DNA from 3 places in the Rhizobium fabae genome. Region 3 is predicted to be linked to each of the others. Evidence: predicted binding sites of a transcription regulator. Region 3 holds the regulator's gene; each other region holds the start of a gene.
What was found. The regulator HrcA, encoded in region 3, represses chaperone genes, less so after heat shock. The targets are predictions, from matches to a motif close to GTTAGCACTCNCNNNNNGNGAGTGCTAAC.
Positions count from the first base shown of each region.

Region 1: the regulator HrcA is predicted to act here: its motif matches at 3,857-3,885, upstream of groES (co-chaperone GroES).
Region 2: the regulator HrcA is predicted to act here: its motif matches at 3,422-3,450, upstream of groES (co-chaperone GroES).

Region 1 is NZ_ML133662.1:83,519-89,427, forward strand. It holds gene EFB14_RS29265 (glutathione binding-like protein) at 1-576, shown strand, start outside; gene EFB14_RS29270 (hypothetical protein) at 642-1,088, opposite strand; gene groL (chaperonin GroEL) at 1,794-3,431, opposite strand; gene groES (co-chaperone GroES) at 3,503-3,799, opposite strand; gene EFB14_RS29285 (TIGR01459 family HAD-type hydrolase) at 4,135-4,983, shown strand; gene EFB14_RS29290 (bifunctional riboflavin kinase/FAD synthetase) at 4,998-5,909, shown strand, end outside.
Region 2 is NZ_ML133656.1:43,366-49,274, reverse strand. It holds gene EFB14_RS23450 (response regulator) at 1-122, shown strand, start outside; gene EFB14_RS23445 (hypothetical protein) at 604-1,035, shown strand; gene EFB14_RS23440 (Nramp family divalent metal transporter) at 1,032-2,252, shown strand; gene EFB14_RS23435 (hypothetical protein) at 2,249-2,611, shown strand; gene EFB14_RS23430 (hypothetical protein) at 2,613-2,921, shown strand; gene EFB14_RS23425 (usg protein) at 3,048-3,320, opposite strand; gene groES (co-chaperone GroES) at 3,600-3,914, shown strand; gene groL (chaperonin GroEL) at 3,961-5,589, shown strand; gene EFB14_RS23410 (hypothetical protein) at 5,645-5,909, shown strand, end outside.
Region 3 is NZ_ML133649.1:320,005-325,913, reverse strand. It holds gene hemW (radical SAM family heme chaperone HemW) at 1-76, opposite strand, end outside; gene rdgB (RdgB/HAM1 family non-canonical purine NTP pyrophosphatase) at 101-745, opposite strand; gene EFB14_RS12840 (VOC family protein) at 746-1,171, opposite strand; gene rph (ribonuclease PH) at 1,168-1,887, opposite strand; gene hrcA (heat-inducible transcriptional repressor HrcA) at 2,014-3,102, shown strand; gene grpE (nucleotide exchange factor GrpE) at 3,214-3,849, shown strand; gene EFB14_RS12820 (nucleoside hydrolase) at 3,887-4,831, opposite strand; gene EFB14_RS12815 (Hsp20 family protein) at 5,112-5,537, shown strand; gene EFB14_RS12810 (BQ00720 family protein) at 5,585-5,842, shown strand.

The DNA of each region.
Region 1 (5,909 bases), on a different contig from region 3:
GAGCCGCATTATGTTTCCTTCGCCGCCAACGAGCAGAAGTCGCCGGAATTCGAATCTCTCAATCCGAACGGCCGTATTCCGGCGATCATCGACCCGAACGGGCCGGACGGGAAGCCGATCGGTCTTTTCGAATCCGGCGCCATCCTGCTCTATCTCGCGGAAAAGACCGGCAGGCTCATCCCGGCCGATGCCGCAGGCCGCTATGAAACCATCCAGTGGGTGTTTTTCCAGATGGCGGGGATCGGCCCGATGTTTGGCCAGTTCGGCCATTTCTACAAATTCGCCGCCGACAAGGTCGCCAACAATTCCTATCCGGTGGAACGCTATCGCGACGAATCCAAACGCCTGCTCGGCGTGCTGGAAGACCGGCTGAAAGGGCGTCAGTGGATCATGGGCGATCTCTACACGATCGCCGATATCACGACCTTCACCTGGGTTCGCGGCGCCGACATTTTCTATGGCGGCCGCGAGGTTCTTGAATATGCGAAATTCCCCGCCGTTTCGAATTGGCTGGAGCGCTGCATCGCCCGTCCGGCAAGCGCCAGGGGCCTCAACATTCCGGTCAAGCCGGAGTAACGAATGGGATCGCTGGAAAGCACAGAGGCCGCCCTCGGGCGGCCTCTGCTATGCGTCGCCGGTCTCTATCGCCGGCTTGTGATCTGGCTTGCGCCTTCGAGCTTGAAGCGCGGAAAGACGAAGACGCCGGACATGCTGCCGCTGTATTTTTGCTCGAGCCCGTTCGACTCGCCCATGCAGAAGAGCGGCTGGCGGAAGCCGTTCGGCATGATGATCGTCGTCGAAAAACAGAAGGAGGAGCAGAGCGTCGCCGCCTGCTCGAACAGCTCGAGCACGTGGCTGCGATCCTTGGTGTCATAGGAGCGGATCAGGCTCAGCAGCCCGCATTCCGGTGCCGAGAGGCCGTGCAGCATCGCGCTCCATTCGCCGAGGCGGATCAAGCCGCTCGAAAAATCTCCGGTCCAGGCTTCGGAAACGGAAAACTGCGCCAGCATCTCACGATTCTGATTGTTGTCGTTCAGCGAGCCGGGCATCAAGGGTACGGCTGCGTTGGCTTTGGCGATCTTAAACAAGGCGTTCCCCAATTCCGATGCGACTCCTCCGCCGCACGCTAGGTAAACACAAAACAGGATCATGCAGCTGCGGACATTATGCCCGCGCATCCGACAATTGTTGCCGCGGCTGTCAGGCTTTCGGAACCCGACGTCGAAGCTGAATGTTGACGTATCACCTTCCGCGCACCGGCTTTGTCTGGTGACGAAATTGGTCGCCGGCGCGTTTGAATTGCAGCGCGGATTTATAGGGGCTTTTTGACAAACGGCAACGGCTTTCTAAGGGGCGTTCGGGCCAGCATTATTCCTCTGGGATGTCGGTATGCTCCGGCTACCTCACGAAAATAGAGGCCGAAAAACCGTCTTTTCGTGCTTTGAAAACGTTTCCACACCCTGCAACGATAGAAATTTCGCTCCTATGCTAGGGTCTCCCGCCTATTTCTGCAGATCAAAGAATGCGCAGCGACGCAAGCTTCGCGAAAGCTTCCCGGGCGGAAACCGGCGCCGATTGCGAAAAATTGTGCGCAACAGGTCGAATCGTTTTGGGCAAAAGAAAAGGGCGACCCGAGGGCCGCCCTTCCTAATTCCGGAGACCGGAAAGGATATCAGTGAAGGCTTTCGCCTATCACATCATGTCCATACCGCCAGTTCAGCGCGCTTGACGCGCTGAACCATCTTAGATGATGGGCGGTTTCATGGACGATGTTGTGAAAGGCCGTTGGCCTATCACATCATGTCCATACCGCCCATGCCGCCCATACCGCCCGGCATAGCCGGAGCGTCCTTCTTCGGCAGCTCGGCGATCATGGCTTCGGTGGTGATCAGCAGCGATGCAACGGAAGCGGCATCCTGCAGGGCGGTGCGAACGACCTTGACCGGGTCGATGATGCCCATGCCGATCATGTCGCCATATTCGCCGGTCTGGGCATTGTAGCCCCAGTTGTCCTGATCCTTGTCGAGGATCTTGCCGATGACGATCGAAGCTTCGTCGCCAGCGTTTTCAGCGATCTGGCGAGCCGGAGCCTGCAGAGCGCGACGAACGATGTTGATGCCGGCTTCCTGGTCGTCGTTGACACCCTTGGAGGTGATCTTGACGGAAGAACGCAGCAGGGCAACGCCGCCGCCCGGTACGATGCCTTCCTGAACGGCAGCGCGCGTCGCGTTGAGAGCGTCGTCGATGCGGTCCTTCTTTTCCTTCACTTCGACTTCCGTCGAGCCGCCGACGCGGATGACGGCAACGCCGCCAGCGAGCTTGGCAAGGCGCTCCTGCAGCTTCTCGCGGTCGTAGTCGGAGGTGGTCTCTTCGATCTGCGCCTTGATCTGGGCAACACGGCCTTCGATGTCAGACTTGGCGCCCGAACCGTCGACGATCGTGGTGTTTTCCTTGGAGATCGAAACCTTCTTCGCACGGCCGAGCATGTCGAGCGTGACGGATTCGAGCTTGATGCCGAGGTCTTCCGAGATAACGGTACCGCCGGTCAGGATCGCGATGTCTTCGAGCATGGCCTTGCGGCGATCGCCGAAGCCGGGAGCCTTGACGGCAGCAATCTTCAGGCCGCCGCGCAGCTTGTTGACGACGAGCGTCGCAAGAGCTTCGCCTTCGACGTCTTCAGCGATGATGAGGAGCGGCTTGCCGGTCTGGACGACGGCTTCGAGAACCGGCAGCATCGACTGCAGGTTCGACAGCTTCTTCTCGTGGAGGAGAATGAAGACGTCTTCGAGGTCGGCGATCATCTTTTCCGGGTTGGTGACGAAGTAGGGGCTGAGGTAGCCGCGGTCGAACTGCATGCCTTCGACGACTTCGAGTTCGGTTTCGGCGGTCTTGGCTTCTTCAACCGTGATGACGCCTTCGTTGCCGACCTTCTGCATGGCTTCGGCAATGTCGAGACCGACCTGACGTTCGCCGTTTGCGGAGATCGTGCCGACCTGGGCGACTTCTTCCGAGGTGTTGATCTTCTTGGCCTTGGCCTGGAGATCCTTGACGACTTCGGCAACGGCGAGATCGATGCCGCGCTTCAGGTCCATCGGGTTCATGCCGGCAGCAACGGCCTTGGCACCTTCGCGAACGATCGCCTGGGCGAGAACCGTTGCGGTCGTCGTGCCGTCGCCGGCGATGTCGTTGGTCTTCGAAGCGACTTCGCGGACCATCTGGGCGCCCATGTTTTCGAACTTGTCTTCGAGTTCGATTTCCTTGGCGACCGAAACGCCGTCCTTGGTGATGCGCGGAGCGCCGAAGGACTTGTCGATGATGACGTTACGGCCCTTCGGGCCGAGCGTTACCTTGACTGCATCGGCGAGAATGTCGACGCCGCGCAGCATCTTTTCGCGCGCGGTGCGGCCAAACTTGATTTCTTTAGCTGCCATGTTTGTGACTCCTGAATTCGATTTGTTCGGGCAAAAGCCCGTCAGTCATTTCGGGAAAGCGGATCGGCTGATCAGCCGATGATGCCCATGATGTCGGCTTCCTTCATGATCAGAAGGTCTTCGCCGTTGATCTTGACTTCGGTGCCGGACCACTTGCCGAAGAGGACGCGGTCGCCAGCCTTGACGTCGAGTGCGACGACCTTGCCGGACTCGTCACGAGCGCCGGAGCCGACGGCGACGATTTCGCCTTCCTGGGGCTTTTCCTTGGCGGTATCGGGAATGATGATGCCGCCTTTGGTCTTCTCTTCGGACTCGACGCGACGAACGACGACGCGGTCGTGAAGCGGACGGAAATTGGTGCTTGCCATTGTCTAATCCCTCGATCGAATGACATTCGCGGACCGGAGTGGCCCACATGGATAAATGTTAGCACTCCCTTGCGGTGAGTGCTAGCGCCGAGCATTTAGGGATGGCTCCGAAAGGAGTCAATGAGAGCAATCACGAATTTTTGTGCCGGAATTGTGAAGAGGCCGGAGAATTCTCGGAGATTCCGACCGAAATCCCCACGCGGGCGACCCTTGACCGTCCGGGCTCGTCTGATTGCCGTTCAGGAATTTCGCGTTGCCACGGCGAAGAAAATGCCTTGCCATCGCCTTGCGCCTTTGCAATGTCACCGGTGACTGAAGCAAATCGGGAAATTGGAATGGCCAAGCGGATAGAAAACTTCTCGGAGATATCAGGTCACTATGATGTGGTGCTCTGCGATGTCTGGGGTGTCGTTCACAATGGGGTCGATCCGTTTCCGAAGGCAGCCGCAGCCCTTCAAGCCGCAAGAGAGAGCGGCCTTGCCGTGGTGCTCATCACCAATTCGCCTCGCCTTTCCTGGCAGGTGGTCGCGCAGCTGCGCCACATCGGCGTTCCCGACAGCGCCTATGACAGGATCGTCACCTCTGGCGACGTGACGCGCGGGCTGATCGCCGAAGGGCCGAAGACGGTCTTTTTGCTTGGCCCCGATCGCGACAGCGCGCTTCTCGAAGGCATTGGCGTCGACCGCCGGCCGGCAGGCGAGGCGCAATCGCTCGTTTGCACCGGATTTTTCGATGACGAGACCGAGAAGCCGGAGGATTACACCGACATGCTTCTGGATTTCAAAGCGCGTGAAGTGCCGATGATCTGCGCCAATCCGGACCTGGTCGTCGAGCGCGGGCACCGCATCATCCCCTGCGCCGGCGCCATGGCCGCCTATTACGAGCAGCTCGGCGGCAGGACGCGTATTGCCGGCAAGCCGCACCGGCCGATCTACGAGGCGACGCTTTCGGCGGCCCGCGAGCTTCGCGGCGATTTCCCGATCGATCGTGTGCTGGCAATCGGCGACGGCATGCCGACCGATGTGCGCGGGGCCTTGAATTACGGCCTCGACCTCCTCTACATCAGCGGCGGTATCCACGCTAAAGAATACACCCTCAACGGCAAGACCGACGAGGCGATCCTCAACGCCTATCTCGAACGGGAAAAGGCGGCGCCGAGGTGGTGGATGCCACGCCTTGCATGAAGAGAAGCCAGACGATGACCGTCTTCCATCGCAATGAAACCCGGGATCCTTTGCCCGCCCATCTCAGAGGCGGTGTGATTGCCATCGGCAATTTCGACGGTGTGCATCGAGGCCACCAGTCGGTGCTGAATCGCGCGCTGGAAATTTCCCAAGCGCGCGGCATCCCCGCCCTGGTGCTCACCTTCGAGCCGCATCCGCGCACGGTCTTCCGGCCGCAGACGCCGGTCTTCCGACTGACGCCTGCGCCGCTGAAGGCCCGCATTCTGGAAACGCTGGGTTTCAGCGCCGTCATCGAATATCCCTTCGACTATGAGTTCTCGCAGCGCTCGGCCGATGATTTCATCCATTCGATCCTGAAGGATTGGCTGGGCGCCTCCGAAGTCGTCACCGGCTTCGATTTCCATTTTGGCCGCGGCCGCGAGGGCGGGCCTGCCTTCCTCATGAATGCCGGCCAGACCTACGGCTTCGGCGTCACCCTGATCGATGCCTTCCGCGACGAAAACGCCGACGTCGTCTCTTCGAGCCACATCCGCGCGCTCCTGAAGGAGGGCAGCGTCAGCGAAGTCGCCGGCATGCTGGGATACCGCTATACTGTCGAAGCCGAGGTGATCGACGGAGAAAAGCTCGGCCGGCAGCTCGGTTTTCCCACGGCCAACATGCGCCTGCCGCCCGAGGCCGAACTTGCAGCGGGCATCTACGCCGTCCGCTTCCGCCTTCAGGACGGAACGCTCTACGATGCCGTCGCAAGCTACGGCCGCCGCCCGACAGTCACGGAAAACGGTGCACCATTGTTGGAAACCTATCTGTTCGACTTTAGCGGCGATCTCTACGGTCAGCTCTGCTCGGTCTCATTCTTCGGCTATCTCAGACCCGAGCTGAAATTCGACGGCTTGGAAGCGCTCGTCGCCCAGATCAAGCGCGACGAG
Region 2 (5,909 bases), on a different contig from region 3:
ATCCGGAGGCTGTCGTCACCAAGCCGGCGAGTCCCGAAGGAATCGTGGACGCGTTGTCCATGGCAGCCCAGAACGCTCGCGCAAGAACGCATCGCGTCGCGAGCGGCCCCACCTTTCACTGAATGCTTGAGGCACTCGGCTTCCTCCCCAACAAGCCATTGCGACACTATTCCTATTGTCGGTCAGGAGGTGGCAAATGCCCAGTCCACAACGTATGAAGCGGCTGCCCTCGAATTTTTCAGCGACGGCTACTGTGGGCTCGGGAACTCCCACCCTAATCGGGACCATGTCGATTGTGGTTGGGCACGCCTGAACGCTCCGGCATTAAGCTCCGTCCAATAGCGGCCAGCTCCCAATAAAGCGAACGGGACCACCCTCACCGGAGGCCTCGCGCGCGTTCGAGCGCTGCAACCGCCGCACACCGAGACGCGGTTCTAACCTGCAATTGATGTTTAGAGAGCCCTGCGCTGAAGCGGGCGTCGAACGGGCAGAGAAGCCCACTTTTTCGACCAGCAAGGACCTCGTGCCGCTTCGGTCCTTTGGAACATGCTGACTGGACCTGCGTTTTATGACGAAGGCAATAAACCGCTGTGCGGAACTCACATGGACCATCGGAATGTCTCGAAAATCCGCGTCAGTGTTCTTTGCTTGGCCGCAGCCCTGGCAGGCTGCTCTTCTTCCGAGTCTGATCAGGTTAGCGTGCAGTCGAAATTGATTTCTTCCTGCTCGAATTCGGCTCGCATGGCGCTGGAAGGCTGGCACTTGAACCAATTGCCGGAAGCGTACGTACGGCAAACCTTGCAGTCGATGCAGGGCAATGTCGAAAGAGCAGCTTCTGAAATCGAAGCCCTCCGCGACGTTGACACGGCGCAGCGCGGAATGCTGGCTAGGTCGGTCACCGACATTGTCAATTTACTCAGACAAGCGCAGAGCCAGGTTGCGCATGGAGATCACGATACCGTACAAACGACGCTGCACCTCAAAGATGCGATCGAGGGTCTCAGCCTGACTTCGGGTGTGAAACGCTCCACATGAAAAAGATGTTGGAAATATCGCTGGGAATAGTGACGAGTGTCGGCGGCTTTCTTGAAATCGGATCGCTGGCGACGGCTGCCCAAGCTGGATCGGCCTTCGGCCTTCAACTCATCTGGGCGATCATACTCGGCACTGTCTGCATCATTTTCCTTGTTGAGATGGCTGGCCGTTTTGCCGCGGTAAGTGGCCACACGATTTCGGACGGCATCCGTGAACGGTTCGGGTTCAACTTCTTCTTGCTGCCTTTTCTCTCGACCCTGTTGCTCAATTTAATGGTTCTCGCAGCTGAAATTGGAGGCGCCGCTATTGCGCTGGAGCTTGCCACAGGCATTGCCTTTCAGTGGTGGGCACCGGCCGTTGCGTTCCTTGCCTGGTTGTTGCTCTGGAAGGGCACTTTTGGTTTCATCGAGAAAGGCGTTTCCATCCTCGGTTTGGTGACGCTCTGTTTCGTCGTTGCAGCAGTATTGCTAAAACCTGATTTGAAGTCGGTGGCCGCCGGGGCTTTGCCAAGCATGCCAAAGCACGATTATGCCAGCTACTGGTTTATGGTCGTCAGCATTCTCGGCGCCTCGATATCGCCATACCTATTCTTGTTCTATTCGTCTGGCGCCGTCGAAGATCAATGGGACGAAACGTACCTAGGCACCAATCGCGCCATTGCAGGACTGGGAATGAGCTTTGGCGGCACGATATCGATCGCCGTGTTAATTGTGGCGGCCCTCGTGCTGGCTCCCAACGGGGTGGTCCAAGTCACACATTACCATCAGTTGCCGACAATGCTCGTCCCCGTGTTTGGTCGCTGGGGATACTGGCTGTTTGTTGCTTCCTTGGGTATCGCCTGTTTCGGCGCGATCCTCGAGCTTGGGTTACAGCAGGCCTATCTGGTAGCTCAGGGACTGGGTTGGAACTGGGGCGAAGATCGCAAACCAAGCGAAGACCCAGGATTTAGCGCCGCCTATACGCTGGCCCTTTTGTTTGCGGCCATTCCGATCGTCTCTGGTTTCGATCCCCTAAATCTGACGATCCTGTCCATGGCTTTGACCGCAGCAACACTTCCGCTAACAGTTATCCCGTTTCTATTCCTGATGAATGACGAGCGATATGTTGGAAAACATGGGAACGGACTCATCTCCAATTTTGCAGTCGTCTCGATCATCCTGCTGGGCTCTATCTTGGCGATTGTGAGCATCCCGCTTGAGCTACTTGGAGGCACATGATGGATTTGCTGCGTGATGTTCTCGACAAGCAATTGGTCGACCGACATGGCGTCAAGATGGGCAAGGTCGACGGCATCGTCGCCGAACTTCGGCGAGACGGCCCGCCCCGCGTGGTCGCAATAGAGGTCGGCGCCATTGTCATGGCCCGTCGATTTGGCCAACGGCCACAGCAATGGACAACTTGGCTCGCATCCAAACTTGGCGGAGAGGTACACTCAAGACCCCATCGCGTGGCATGGAGCACCGTCCGCGACGTTGGCGTTGACCTTAAGTTGGACGTGGCCGTGAGCGATACCGCAATTTTTGATTGGCAAGATTGGTTACGAGACAGGGTGGTGAGCAAAATTCCTGGAGCATGAGATGGATGAGATCAATATCGAATTGTTGGTGGGTCGGGCCGTCTTATCGAGGGAAGGAAAAACAATTGGTCATATTGAGGAGGTACGGGCGGAGCAGGAAGGACCAGATCTTGTCATAACCGAATTCCATGTCGGCTTGTATGCAACCATGGAGCGAATGTCAGCATCGCCGATAGGCGCACATGTCCTGGGTCTTTTCCGCCTGCGCCGCAGACATCGCGGCTATCGCATACGCTGGAATCAAATCGAACTCGGCAAGAGCGAGCTAAAGCTGCTTTGCGACGAGAAGGAACTTGCTTCGCTCGGCTGAAGTCGTTGCCGCAATCAGCTCTGCTCTTAGGCTCGGTGCCGGGCGGTGCGGTTAAATCCGCCGTCGCTTGTCGACGCTTCGCCACTCAATTCGATTTTTGCAAACGAAAAATCCAAATTTTAAGTCTCAGTGCAGCTTGAACTCGCCTTCGACGCGGCGCCATTCGTTGGGTCCGATCAGGCGCTGATGCGTATAGCGGACGGAATGCAGCGGCCCGTCAAGGTTGGCCTGCCAGTAGTTGAGGAACCTCTGCATCTCGGGGAAATCGGGAGCCAGGTCGTAATCCTGCCAGATATAAGTCTGAAGGACGGATTCGAAATCGGGAATGCGGTAGAGGATATGCGCGGTGGTGAGACCATAGCCATTGAGTTGGCGTTCAAGATCCGATGAAAATTGCATGCTTCATCTCCGTTTCACGACATTGCGAATGTGGCGCAAAATTTTGCGGCCATCAACAGGTTTTCAACGAAGAACGACAGTTTATTGTTCCTTTCCAGCATGTTAGCAGCCGATCAATACGAGTGCTAATTTTTTCGTGCTGACCTCTTGAAATCGAAAAACCGGCAAACCAGATCATTTTGCGCAAAACGCTCGACTGAGGTTTTGCACCTGCCCGGACTGGTCATCCGGTCCGGCCAGGGGAACAACGTCATCATTGTTTGTCCATCGGAGGAAAACATGTCGTTCCGACCGCTTCATGATCGCATTCTTGTCCGCCGGGTTGAGTCCGAAGAGAAAACGAAGGGTGGAATCATCATTCCCGATACCGCCAAGGAAAAACCGCAGGAAGGCGAGGTTATCGCCGTCGGACCCGGCGCGCGCAACGATGCCGGCCAGGTCCAGGCGCTCGACGTCAAGGCGGGCGATCGCATCTTGTTCGGCAAATGGTCCGGCACCGAGATCAAGATCAACGGCGAGGACCTGCTGATCATGAAAGAAAGCGATGTCATGGGCATCATCGAAGCCCCGGCAGAGCAGAAGCAGGCCGCCTGAAGGCCGACCCATCCGTAAATTAGCTGCCTATTGAGGAGTTAAAGAAATGGCTGCGAAAGAAGTCAAGTTTCATACCGATGCCCGTGAACGCATGCTGCGTGGGGTCGATGTGCTTGCCAATGCTGTGAAGGTGACGCTTGGCCCGAAGGGGCGCAATGTGGTGATCGACAAATCCTTCGGCGCACCGCGCATAACCAAGGACGGCGTTTCGGTCGCCAAGGAAATCGAACTCGAAGACAAGTTCGAAAACATGGGCGCCCAGATGCTGCGCGAGGTGGCATCGAAAACCAACGATCTCGCCGGCGACGGCACAACGACCGCGACCGTGCTTGCCCAGGCAATCGTCAAGGAAGGCGCCAAGGCGGTGGCCTCGGGCCTGAACCCGATGGACCTGAAGCGCGGCATCGACCTTGCTGTCGACGCCGTGGTCAAGGAACTGAAGACCAACGCGCGCAAGATCTCCAATAATTCGGAGATCGCCCAGGTCGGCACGATTTCGGCCAACGGCGACGAAGAGATCGGTCGTTATCTTGCCGAGGCAATGGAAAAGGTCGGCAACGAGGGCGTCATCACCGTCGAGGAAGCCAAGACGGCCGAAACCGAACTCGAAGTCGTCGAAGGCATGCAGTTCGACCGTGGCTATCTCAGCCCTTACTTCGTCACCAATGCCGAGAAGATGCGCGTCGAGTTCGAAGATCCTTACATCCTCATCCACGAGAAGAAGCTTTCGAACCTGCAATCGCTGCTGCCGGTTCTCGAAGCCGTCGTCCAGTCCGGCAAGCCTTTGCTTATCATTGCTGAGGACGTCGAAGGCGAGGCCCTTGCCACCCTCGTCGTCAACAAGCTGCGCGGTGGTCTGAAGATTGCTGCCGTCAAGGCCCCGGGCTTCGGTGACCGCCGCAAGGCCATGCTGGAAGACCTCGCCATCCTGACAGGCGGCACTGTCATTTCCGAAGACCTCGGCATCAAGCTTGAAAACGTCACGCTCAATATGCTTGGCCGGGCCAAGAAGGTGGCGATCGAGAAGGAAAATACCACGATCATCGATGGCGTCGGTTCCAAGACCGAGATCGACGGCCGCGTTGCGCAGATCCGCGCGCAGATCGAAGAAACCACCTCTGACTACGACCGCGAGAAGCTGCAGGAGCGCCTTGCCAAGCTCGCCGGCGGCGTTGCCGTCATCCGCGTCGGCGGCTCGACGGAAGTCGAAGTCAAGGAAAAGAAGGACCGCGTCGACGACGCGTTGCATGCAACCCGCGCGGCCGTCGAGGAAGGCATTCTGCCAGGCGGCGGTGTGGCGTTGCTGCGGGCCGTCAAGGCGCTCGACAATCTGAATACGGCCAACCAGGACCAACGTGTCGGCGTCGAGATCGTGCGTCGCGCGATCGAGGCACCTGTGCGTCAAATCGCCGAAAATGCCGGCGCAGAAGGTTCGATCATCGTCGGCAAGCTGCGCGAGAAGTCCGACTTCTCCTACGGCTGGAACGCCCAGACCGGCGAATATGGTGATCTCTACGCACAGGGCGTGATCGATCCGGCCAAGGTCGTGCGCACCGCGCTCCAGGATGCAGCCTCCGTTGCCGGCCTGCTGGTGACGACGGAGGCCATGATCGCCGAGAAACCGAAGAAGGAAGCCGCTCCGGCGATCCCCGCCGGTGCAGGCATGGATTTCTAGGGCACGCCGGCCCGCCCTGCTCTTGAAGGGCGGGCCTCCAGCAATGGAGGAACAAATGGTTCAAACGATCATCAAGAAGTCGCAAGCGCCGCTTGATTCCCGTGACCTGGAAGTCTGCCAGCACGTCTTCGATGACCTCAGAACGATGGCGGACGTGCCTCGCAATTCTGAAGAAGCCGAAGGCATCGCGGCCATCGTCGTGGAGCTTTATCGGCAGGGCGTTCGCAATAGAGAACAGCTGAAGACCATGGTTCAGGCCGCGCGCGGACTGTTCGAAAAGCAGCCTACTCAGGCGGGCGTGACCATAGGAGAGTCGACAA
Region 3 (5,909 bases):
GCCAATGCACGTAGACGCCGAAGCCGGGCTCACCGGTATCGGGCAAAAGGGCCGCATCGCGCAAGAGGCTTGGCATCTCGATATCGTCCACGAACCGACCTTACGCTTCCAGGCAGGTTTCGACAAAGAGTTTGAAGGCGCGCGCCCGGTGCGACAGCGCCTGCGGCTCGCCGATTTTCCAGCCGTGTTTTTCCTCGCCGCTCATCTCGCCGAAGGTGATGTCGTAACCCTTGGGCTGGAAGACGGGGTCGTAACCGAAGCCCTGGGTCCCGCGCGGCGGCCAGGCGACGCTGCCTTCCACCTCGCCGCGGAACAGTTCCGTGTGGCCATCAGGCCAGGCGAGGCAGAGCACGCTGACGAAACGCGCCGTGCGCTGTTCCGGCTTCGTCGCACCCGCACCCTGCAGCGCCTTTTCCACCTTTGCCATCGCCATGTCGAAATCGCGCGTGCCGTCTGATGTCTCCGCCCAGTTGGCGGTATAGACACCGGGATCGCCGCCGAGTGCGTCGATCACCAGCCCGGAATCATCCGAAAGCGCCGGCATGCCGGCGGCATTGGCCGAGGCGACCGCCTTGATCGTCGCATTCTCCTCGAAGGTGGTGCCGGTCTCGTCAGGTTCGACGAAATTCAGCTCCGCCGCCGATTTGGCGGTGAAGCCGAGCGGCCCGATCAACTCCTGGATCTCGCGGATCTTGCCGGCATTGTGGCTGGCGACGACGATGGTCTTGGTTTCGAGCTTGCGCATTCAGATATCCTGTTCGATGCCCCAGATTTTAGGCTCCGCGCATTCCAGGCTGTTGCCGGCCGGATCGCGGAAATAGATCGAGCGACCGCCGTTCGGCCAGCGCACTTCGGATTCGATCGCCACACCGGCCGCTGTCAGCCTGGCGACGATGGCGTCGATATTGCGGCCGGAGACCCGGAAACAGGCATGGCCCTCGCCGGTCATGCCGTGTGGCGGTACCTGCAGCGCGTCCGGCGCCGGCGGCTTTACCGTTTCCTCAGGATTGAAGATCAGCAGAACGCCAGGCCCGCAGCGGAAGAAAACATGCCGGTTGCCGGCGCGCGTGATCTTTTCGAGCCCGAGAACGTTTTCGTAGAACGTCTCGGCCTCATCGAGATTCCGCGCATAGAGCGCCGTTTCCAACATGCCTTCCAGCATGGGCTTCATCCCGTGACGGCCTCTTTCTGCAGGGCGACGAGTTCGCCGATGCCGTTCTTGGCAAGATGCATCAGCGAGGTGAATTCTTCTTCGCTGAATGGCGTGCCTTCCGCCGTACCCTGGATCTCGACGATCCCGCCAGCGCCGGTCATTACGAAGTTCGCATCAGTCTCGGCCGAGGAATCCTCGAGATAGTCGAGATCGATCACCGGCTGGCTGGCGAAGATGCCGCAGGAGATGGCGGCGACATGATCCTTCAGGACCCGGTCGACCTTGATCATATTGCGGCTTTCCATCCATTTCAGGCAGTCGTAAAGCGCGATCCAGCCGCCGGTGATCGAGGCCGTTCGCGTGCCGCCATCGGCCTGGATGACGTCACAATCGAGCGTGATCTGCCGTTCGCCGAGCGCCTGCAGATCGACGACAGCGCGGAGCGACCGGCCGATCAGCCGCTGGATTTCCTGGGTGCGGCCGCCCTGCTTGCCGGCTGCGGCTTCGCGCTTCATCCGCTCGCCGGTCGCCCGCGGCAGCATGCCGTATTCGGCCGTGACCCAGCCCTTGCCGGTATTCCGCAGCCACGGCGGCGTCTTTTCTTCGAGGCTTGCCGTGCAGAGCACATGCGTATCGCCGAATTTCACCAGGCAGGAGCCTTCCGCATGCTTGGAAAAGTTGCGCTCGAACGAGACCTTGCGCATCTGGTCGGTTTTTCTGCCTGAAGGCCGCATTACTATCTCCTGGAGTTGCTGGACCGCTTCTACGATTGGCCGCGCCCATTTGCAAATTCCCTTTTGCCACGGGTGCGAGTTTGACTATATTTTGAAAAGCATCATCAGCGTGGGTTCGGGAAGTTCATGGGCATCAGGTCGACGTCGGTTTCGGATGCCGTTGCTGCGCTGGATGAGCGATCCAGGGAGATTTTTCGCCGCATCGTCGAAGGTTATCTCGAAAGCGGCGAACCGCTCGGCTCGCGCAATCTGTCACGCCTTCTGCCGATGTCGCTCTCGCCAGCCTCCGTGCGCAACGTCATGAGCGATCTCGAAGAGCTCGGCCTGATCTATTCCCCGCATGTCAGCGCCGGCCGGCTGCCGACCCAGATAGGCCTGCGCTTCTTCGTCGATGCCTTCATGCAGATCGGCGATCTCTCGGCCGAGGAGCGTGCCAATATCGATCGCCAGGTGCGGGCCGAAAGCGGCGGCAATCCTGTTGAATCGATGATGAACGAAGCCAGTCGCATGCTGTCGGGCATCTCGCGCGGCGCGGGCCTCGTCATCACCTCGAAAAGCGATCCGGTGCTGAAACATGTCGAGTTCATCCGCCTCGAACCGACCAAGGCGCTGGCCGTGCTCGTCGGCGATCACGATCAGGTGGAAAATCGTATCATCGAGCTGCCGGCGGGCGTCACTTCCTCGCAGCTGGCGGAGGCGGCGAATTTCCTCAATGCCCATATGTCCGGCCAGACCCTGCCGGAGCTCCGCAAGCAATTGAGCCGGCTGAAGGACGACGTCCGCCACGAGCTCGATGCGCTGTCGCGCGATCTCGTCGAACGCGGCATCGCCGTGTGGGCCGGCAGCCCGGACGAGGGCAAGCCCGCTCAACTGATCATCCGCGGCCGCGCCAACCTGCTGGAAGGCCTTGCCGGCGCCGAGGATCTGGACCGGCTGCGCCTGCTGTTCGACGACCTTGAGAAGAAGGACAGTCTGATAGAGATCCTTAACCTGGCTGAGAGCGGTTCGGGCGTGCGCATCTTCATCGGCTCGGAAAACAAGCTCTTCTCGCTTTCCGGCTCATCGCTCATCGTTGCACCCTATCGTGACGAGGACGATCGGATCGTCGGCGCCGTCGGCGTCATCGGCCCGACGCGGCTCAATTATTCCCGCATCGTGCCCATGGTGGATTACACCGCCCAGCTCGTTTCCCGCCTTTCGCGCAATCCGCTGTGACCCCGCCGTTGTTAAAGACGCGGAATTTTCGGTTCTTTGTCACGCAGACTTGATTTTTTTCGGTCAAACCTCGATATCGGGCGCATCTGAAGACACCAACCGGAGACCGTCATGACCGATGAAACGACGAAAAACGGACCTGACGCAACTGCGGCCGACGCCGCAGCCGACGCCGCCGCCAACGTCGAGACTGATACTGCCGAGCGTGGGGAGGCGAGCCAGCCGGATCCGCTCGAGCTTCTGAAAGCCGAGAATTCCGAGCTGCGCGACCGCTATCTGCGCCTGGCCGCCGAGATGGACAATCTGCGCCGCCGGACCGAGCGGGAGGTGAAGGACGCCAAATCCTATTCCGTCGCCGGTTTCGCGCGCGATATGCTCGCCGTGTCGGACAATCTGCGCCGCGCCCTCGATGCCATCCCGCCCGAGGTCAAGGCCGCGGCTGATGCCGGCCTCACCACACTGATCGAGGGCGTCGAGATGACCGAGCGCGCCATGCTCTCGGCCCTTGAGCGCCATGGCGTCCGCAAGCTGGAGCCGGTCGGCCAGAAGTTCGATCCGAACTTCCACCAGGCAATGTTCGAAGTGCCGAACCCCGAGGTGCCGAGCAATACGGTCGTCCAGGTCGTGCAGGCAGGCTTCACCATCGGCGAACGCGTGCTGCGTCCTGCCATGGTCGGCGTCGCCAAGGGTGGCCCGAAGCCGGTCGAAGCCGAAGCCAATTCCGTCTTCGACGAGAAGGACGCCTGAGACCGCTTCCTCCCTTGAAGGGGAGGAAGCCGAAAGGTCAGATGCGGGCGAAGCGTTCGATCAGGAGATCGAAGAAGCCGTCCGCATCAACGAAGCGCATGACTTTCGCATTGCGCTTGCGCTCGGTCACATGCCACCAGTCGACGACGGTCATGCCGACGGTAAGCTCGGACCGGATCTCGATTTCGACATTGCAGTCCCGGCCCTTGAAAAGCTCCGGCTTCAGCAGATAGGCGACGACAGTCGGGTCGTGCAGCGGGCCGCCGTCGGAACCGTATTTCTCGATATCGAAGCGCTCGAAGAATTCCAGCATCTCGACCATCGCCTTAGCCGGCGCCGTGCCGATCTCGGCCATGCGCTTCACCCGGTCCTTGCGGGTCAGCAACTGATGCGTCACGTCGAGCGGCATCATCACGATCGGAACGCCCGAGCGGAAGACGATGTCGGCGGCCTCCGGGTCGACATAGATGTTGAATTCGGCTGCCGGCGTGATGTTGCCGCCCTCGAAGAAGCCACCGCCCATCATCACCAGCTCGCGGATGCGAGGGATGATGTCGGGCGCCTTCTGGAAGGCCATGCCGACATTGGTGAGCGGCCCGAGCGTGCAGAGCGTCACCGCGCCTTCCGGTTCGCGCCGCAGCGTTTCGATGATGAAGTCGACGGAATGGCCGGGCTGCAGCGCCATTGTCGGCTCGTCAAGCTCCGGGCCGTCGAGGCCGGTCTTGCCGTGCACATGTTCGGCGGTCACCAGCTTGCGGGCGATCGGCCTGTCGGCGCCGGCGAAAACCTTTGTCTCCGGCCGGCCGCAGAGTTCGCAGATGATGCGCGCATTGCGGCTGGTGAGCGAAAGCGGCACATTGCCGGCAACCGTCGTGATCCCCAACACCTCAAGCTCGTCCGGGCTGCCGAAGGCAAGCATGATGGCGGCCGCGTCGTCCTGGCCGGGATCCGTGTCGATGATGATCTTTCTTGCGCTTGCCATTCCGATCGTTCCATCCTCGTGGGTGCGCACTGTCTCGCCATGCACCATTTTCTTCATCTTCCGTTGCAAATCAGCACATTCCGCGCCGGCACGTTTTGATGCGAGGCAGCAGGCGCTTTGTCAAGCAAGGAGGAGGGCGCCGGGTTACCTTAAATCAAGGAGGCGACGCCAGCCGCTCGCCTGTGCCTTGCAGGGGCGGGGTCCTGTCCCCATATTAGCATCATCCGGATGCTGCCTGTGAGGTCCGGGATGGTCGCTTGCATCAAGGACTTGAAAAGAGATGAGCCGCATTACCCCTTTCGCCAGCCCGCTGCTTCTGGGCTTCGACGCCATGGAAAAGACGCTGGAGCGCATTTCCAAGGCAAGTGATGGATATCCACCCTACAATATCGAGCGCATCGCCGCCGATAGCGGCGCGCCGGAGCGCTTGCGCATCACCCTTGCCGTCGCCGGTTTCAGCGAGGAAGAACTCGATGTTTCCATTGAGGAGAACCAGCTTCTGATCCGCGGCCGCCAGGTGGAACAGGGCGAGCGGGACTATCTTTATCGCGGCATTGCCGCCCGCCAATTCCAGCGGACCTTCGTTCTTGCCGATGGCATGCAAGTGCTTGGCGCCGGCCTGAAGAACGGTCTGCTCTCCGTCGATCTAATTCGTCCGGAACCCGCCCGCATGGTCAAGAAAATTAACATTTCGGTCTCACAGTAGCACAACGGTTTGTCGAACCGTTGGTCCCTTCTCCCGGAGGAACAGGAATGTTGATGAAAGAAGCCACGTCTCACTTGACCAAATCCGAGCTTGCCCACATCGGCAACGGCGAGGTCGCCTATATCAGAAAGATGCGGACCGAAGAGGTCGCCAAGTGCTTTCCGGAGGCGCCGGATATCGATCCGAACGTTGATCTCTGGGCACTCTTTGGCGCCGACGGCACGCCGATCCTCTTGACGGACAACCGCTCCAGCACGTTCTTCAAGGCTGCTGAGGACGAATTGAAGACGGTCAGCCTGCACTGACCGTCACATAGCGTCTGCTGCGTTTCGCCGCTCTTCCGGTGCACGGATGCTTTCGATTTTGCTGCGG